DNA from 2 places in the Bradyrhizobium sp. AUGA SZCCT0160 genome. Region 1 is predicted to be linked to the other one. Evidence: predicted binding sites of a transcription regulator. Region 1 holds the regulator's gene; the other holds the start of a gene.
The links. The regulator LexA, encoded in region 1, represses DNA repair genes until DNA is damaged. The targets are predictions, from matches to a motif close to TGTTCNNNNTGTGTTCNG.
Positions count from the first base shown of each region.

Region 2: a site for LexA is predicted at 1,438-1,455, ahead of dinB (DNA polymerase IV). Genes of this name have one in related genera too.

Region 1 is NZ_JAFCMD010000006.1:3,127-6,297, reverse strand. It holds gene JQ558_RS11775 (hypothetical protein) at 39-461, opposite strand; gene JQ558_RS11770 (hypothetical protein) at 601-840, opposite strand; gene lexA (transcriptional repressor LexA) at 1,069-1,776, opposite strand; gene glp (gephyrin-like molybdotransferase Glp) at 1,990-3,171, opposite strand, start outside.
Region 2 is NZ_JAFCMD010000011.1:80,300-83,470, forward strand. It holds gene dinB (DNA polymerase IV) at 149-1,396, opposite strand; gene JQ558_RS18860 (adenylate/guanylate cyclase domain-containing protein) at 1,505-2,704, opposite strand; gene pdxA (4-hydroxythreonine-4-phosphate dehydrogenase PdxA) at 2,830-3,171, opposite strand, start outside.

The DNA.
Region 1 (3,171 bases):
TCACGTTCCCCGGCGGGGCGCGACCGGCGGCGCGGAATTCAACCGGTGGAAAGCGGTGTCGTCGTCGTAGTGTCCGCCTTCGTTGCCGCGCGCTCGGGAATCGGATGCACCACCGGCAATTGCAGCACGGTGACGCGCTGACCCTCGCAAAGCTGCGTCACCAGCACATGGCTCCCGTCCGGAAACTCGATCGCGTCGTGATGACGTTCCTTGATGTGCGGATCAATGGTGTTGAACTTGCCGACGCGAAAACCGATCGTCCGCGTCCAGATCCAGCGATTGTCGTATTTGACGTCTTGCGCGAAGGCCAGTTCGGTCCCGGGCAGCATGCAGACCGCGACTGCAGGGTCGCGTTCGCTGGCAAAGCCGCGGGTCGAGGTGCCGCGGAAGGTGGTCGATATCAATGTCTCGCCGACCTCAGCAGGACGCGTTGCCATCGCGTGCAAACTATAGTCACACATCGGATCGCTCCCTCGTAAGAGATAGAGACCCGTGCCTCCCTCGAGGCGCTGGCCTCTATCAGAGTGGACTTGAGCAAAGTCTATTCCTGTTCTGGACATTTGTGCGACGGAAAGGCCGGCGCAACCGATCACAAACGCGCTACGGCGGCTGCGGATTTTCAGGCATCGGCGGCAGCGGAAGTTCGAAGGCGCCGAGATGGAATTGCTCCCGTCCGTCGTCGGCAATCCCGGGTAGCGCGACCAGCGTGAACGCGGCCTCCGGAAATTGCTGCCAGATCGCGAGATCTTCCGCCGTCACTGTCAGCCAGCCGAACCGGAGCATGTAGCGGCCCGGCTCGGTCACTAGGCCCGCCCGCTGCCAGGTGATCTTGGTGATCATATTGCTGACCACGTCGCGTCCCCCCGTTCGCACGCTTTCGAGCGCGCCTCAAACCAAACAGCGCGCTCACGCCGCCAGTTTTTGCTGCGTTCTGGGCAATTGTGGGACGTATGCAAGCGCACCGCGACGGTTAAGGCTGTCCCAACTTGCAGGCAACGAAAAGCCCCGGTCGATGGCCGGGGCTTTTTTGCGGTGCCGAACGCGGCTTGCATCTGGCGCGGGCCGCGCTCAGTACTTCCGGTACAGCCCGATCAGCTTGCCCTGAATCCGGACCCGGTTCGGAGGCAGGATGCGGACTTCATAGGAGGTGTTGGCGGGCTCCAGCGCGATCGAGGCGCCGCGGCGGCGGAAGCGTTTCAGGGTGGCTTCCTCCTCGTCGATCAGCGCCACCACGATATCGCCGGTGTCGGCGGTCTCGTTGCGCTGGATCAGCGCCATGTCGCCGTCGAGAATGCCGGCGTCCACCATGGAATCGCCGCGGACTTCGAGCGCGTAATGTTCGCCGGAGCCGAGCATGTCCGGCGGTACGCTGATGGTGTGGCTGCGGGTCTGCAGCGCCTCGATCGGCGTGCCGGCGGCGATCCGGCCCATGACGGGAACGGCGACCGGACGGTTGCCATCGTCCTCGGCGGGCGCGCTGGCGGCGCGGACCTTGCCGAGCGTGCCTTCGATGACGCTCGGGGTGAAGCCGCGGCGGCCGTTGCCGTTACCGGCGCCCGCAAGCTCGGGCAGCTTGATGACTTCGATGGCGCGGGCACGGTTGGGCAGGCGGCGGATGAAGCCGCGCTCTTCCAGGGCGGTGATGAGGCGGTGGATGCCGGATTTGGAGCGGAGGTCGAGCGCATCCTTCATTTCGTCGAAGGAGGGCGGCACGCCGGCTTCCTTGAGCCGTTCGTTGATGAAACGCAGAAGTTCATACTGTTTGCGCGTAAGCATCTCGAGCAATCCCCCGGTTGGCGCGTCGTAATTCGTGGTCGTTCAGCTTGCAGAGGCCGCGGTCTCAAATTCGGAAGTCCAAAACTCCCATTTGTAGACACTAGCTCTCGAAACAAATCATGAACGGACACTATATGTTCGATACATGTTCCGCAACCACTTAATTTCAGGTGAACGCGCGCCGAGTTCACTCGAACAGGCCGCCCGGACGCGTCATTCCGGCAGGCGCAGGAACTCGCATGGCGTGCCTTCAGGCACCGCCGGCGCAAACGGCGGACGTATCAAAAGCGCCCGTGCCGCAGCGAGATTCCCAAGCAGCGACGAATCCTGGTGGCTCACCGGCACCGCGATCAACGCGCCGTCTTCGCGCTGCTCAAGCCGTGCGCGAAGATAGTCTTCGCGCTGGTCGTTGGCGGGAAGATCGCGGCCGAGCAGGGCGGTCTCACGCGCGTGATGGATGGTTTTTCGGCCCGACAGCGCGCGAATCAGCGGCACCAGAAACAGGAAACCGCAGACATAGGACGAGACCGGATTGCCGGGCAGGCCGATCACCCGCATCGCCCCGAGGCGCCCGTGCATCATCGGCTTGCCCGGCCGCATCGCGATGCGCCAGAACGCCATCGCGACGCCCTCGGCCTCCAGCGAGCGCTTGACGAGGTCGTGGTCGCCGACCGAGGCGCCGCCCATCGTGATCAGGATGTCGGCGCCCGATGCGCGGGCGCGGCGGATGCCGTCGGTGGTCGCCTCGACCGTGTCGGCGGCGATGCCGAAATCGATGGTCTCGGCGCCCTCGGCCCGCGCCAGCGCGCGCAGCGCGTAGCCGTTGGAGTAGACGATCTGGCCGGGGCCCGGGATCGAGCCCGGCATCACCAGCTCGTCGCCGGTGGCGAGCACCGCCACCTTGGGGCGGCTGATCACGGCAAGTTCCGGATAGTTCATGCCGGCAGCGAGCGACAGATCGCGTTCGGTGAGGCGGCTTCCTTTGGTGAGCAGCACATCGCCCTCGCGGAAATCGGCGCCGGCGGCGCGGATATGCCGTCCCGGTCTTGCAACTTCCGTGATCGTGATGTGGTCGCCGCTGGCGGCCGTGTCTTCCTGGATGATGACGGCGTCGGCGCCATCAGGGATCACCCCGCCGGTAAAAATCCTGACCGCTTCGCCCGGGCCCACCTTGCGTTCGAACGGGCGGCCCGCCGCGACTTCGCCGATCACCTTCAGCCGCGCGGAGAGGTCGGCGGCATCGGCCGATCGCACCGCATAGCCGTCCATCGCCGACATCGCCCGCGGCGGCTGCGTGCGCTTTGCGGCAAGGTCGCGCGCGAGGACGCGATGCCAGGCGGTGTCGAGTGCGGCCATTTCTTCCGCCAGGGGATCGGCGCCCGCAAGGATCGCGGT
Region 2 (3,171 bases), on a different contig from region 1:
CCGGAAGCGCCCCGCGACGCGGCAGGCATCGTGTCGCGAGCTAACCGCTTGCAAAATCCCCGTTTTAGTTCTCAGGCGACACACCCCGTTGAGTCTGTGACGGCGCGTGCACTGCGTAGGCTTTGGGCGCGCGTTGGACGCGTGACGGTCACAGGTCCTTTTCAGCGAGTTTGCGAAACGCGTCGGGAACGGAAGAAGAGACACCCGGCGCCACCGATCCATATCCGATCGCATCCCATCCGAAGCGATCGCGGATTTTATCGACGGCATGGTCGGCCGCCGAACGCGCCATGCCTCTTTTGCTGCCGGGGCGGCGTGCTTCATCGCCAAGTCCGAGCGGGAGTTCGAGCTCCACATCCCGCTGCTCTCCAAGATGCGACACGGAAATCGCCAGGAGCGAGATGGTTTTCTCGTGAGGATGATCGGCGAGGACAGCGCGCACCAGGTCCTCGGCGACCTCGGCCAGAATCAGAGTCGCAGAGACCGGTGCGTCGAGCGTGACCGAACGCGTGACCGAGTTCAGATTGACGAAGCGAACGCGGACCGTCACAGTCCGCCCAGGCCTGGACTTGGCGCGGAGCCGGCTGCCGATTCGGTCAGCAAGGTGAAGCAGCGTGGGTCGAACAACCCGCTCTTCGGCGGGCTTCCTGCCAAGCGCCGATTGCGCTCCTGCGGATCGAGCGCGGCGGTGCGTCTTGATTTCCCGGGGGTCACGATTCCACGCCAGCGCCGAAAGCTTCGTCCCTGCCGCGGAACCAAGCACCCGCTTGAGCGAGCCTCCCGGTGTCGTTGCCAGTTGCCCGATCGTGAGCACGCCGATTTCGGCCAGCCGTGCCCGCGTCGCCGGACCGACGCCCCACATCAGCTCAACCGGCAGGTGGTGAAGAAATCCGAGCTCCGTGTCGGGATCGACAACGACGAGCCCGTCGGGTTTGGCCACTTGCGAAGCAATTTTCGCCAGATGCTTGGTGCGCGCGACACCGACCGAGATCGGAAGGCCAAGCTCGGCGCGCACGCGTTGGCGGATGGCCATCGCGATTTCGGCAGGCTGACCGAACAGATGGGTGCAGCCCGCGACGTCGGCAAAGGCCTCGTCGATGGAGATCCGTTCGACGAGCGGCGTGAAATCGCCGATCACCTTGATGGCGGCATCGCCCAGCCGTTGGTATTCCCCGAAATGTCCGCCGACAAAAATGAGCTGCGGACAGAGTTCGCACGCTTGCCGTCCCGGCATGCCGCCGCGGACCCCGAAGGCCTTGGCCTCGTAAGACGCGGCAAGCACAACCCCGCCACCGACGGCAATGGGTTTGCCGCGCAGCGAAGGATCAAGCAGCTGCTCTACCGAGGCATAGAACGCATCCAGGTCCGCATGGAGGATGGTGGCTGTCGTTGCCATCCGACCGTTCGCCCATGACGTTTTGACGAGGTTCACGCAGAGTGAACATAATGAGAACGAGGACGCCCTATGTCAAGCGATCGGAGACGCACGGGCGTAGGTCGGCATTCAGCCGTGATACGCGAACAGCTCGATTGGGTCGTTGAAGCCGCGCACCGGATGTTCGCCGACGCGTTCGAGATCGAAATCGCTCTCGACGAAGTCTGCGAACGCGCGGGACAGCAGCACCGTTTTCCCCAATTGCTTGGTGAGGGCTTCGAGGCGCGACGCCATGTTGACCGCCGGACCGATAACCGTGAAGTCGAGCCGGCTGCGCGACCCGATATTGCCGTACATGACGTCGCCGACGTGAACGCCGATGCCGTAGTTCAGCGGCGCACGGCCGGTTTCGCTGTTCTTTTCGTTCAGCGCCGTCATGGCCTGACGGGCCTCAGTCACGGCACGCAGCAGGTTTGCACAGGCCTGAGGTTCGCTGAGCGGAAAAATGGCGAGCAGACCGTCGCCGATGAATTTCAGTATTTCGCCGCCATGACGCGCGATCGGCTCCGACATCGCGTCGAAATAGCCGTTCAGGAGATCAATGACGTCATCGCGCGGCCAGTTGTCGGAGATCCGGGTGAAATCACGTAAGTCGCAGATCATGATGGCGGCGCGCACCGTGGTTCCGGTTCCTCGCCTGGTGGCACCGGCCAGAATGAGTTCGCCGGCATGCGATCCGACATAGGTTTCCAGCAGCGTACGCGCCAGCCGGTTCTTGACCCGGATCTCACTGACCAGCGCCAGCACCGGCAGCAATCTCTGCAGGGCGGCGATATGCGTGGCGTCGAAACCGCCTGGCCGGTCGGTAGCAAAGGTCACGATGTGCCGCTTGCCGAGCGTATGGTACAGCGGCCACGCCACATAGTCGCTCAAGCCTTTCGCCCGCATCTCGTCATAGACGGCGTGCTTGCGGCCGAGCGCTGGATCACGCTCGAGATTCTCGCGCACCTCGGTGACACCGTCATGGATTTCGTTGGCGGGACTGCCGATATATTCGGAACGCTCCTGGACATCGTAATCAACCCGCGCAATCTCGGCCTCGCGCATCCCGTCTTCCCACATGATCCGGGCGCCAAGCCATTGCGGATGGTGGATCAAGATATGAAGCGACGCCCGCTTGACGGGAATGTCCGCTTGCTGAAGCCGGATGCACATTTCGGCAAAAATATTGTCGATGAAGCGCTGATCGCGCGTGCCGTTGGTCAGCCAGTGCACGACGTCACCGCCGGATTGCGCTGTGACGGGATCGATATTCGACGGCGCGTCCATACTTACTCCTGAGCGGTAACGTGGATCGATGGTGCGGGATATGTGTTCCCGCTCGACAACGTCAATGGAGGCCGCCGCAATTTGCCTGCGCGATCGGGAACGCCGGCTTAATCACCCATACTTAGTCACACACGATCGCGGAGATCCGCGTCCGGCGCCAGATCGGCCGCCTGCCGCAGCGCCTCGATCAGGCTGCGCTCATCCGCGATACCCTTGCCCGCAATGTCGAAAGCCGTGCCGTGATCGACCGAGGTCCGGATCACGGGCAAGCCGACCGTGATGTTAACGCCCGCTTCCAGTCCAAGCACCTTGATGGGGCCGTGACCCTGATCGTGGTACATGGCAACAACCATGTCGTAGTCGCCGCGGCCGGCCAGGAAGAACAGCGTGTCCGCCGGCAGCGGGCCGCGCACATCCCAGCCACGGCGCTGGCAGGCATCAATCGCGGGCGCGATCTTCGCCGCTTC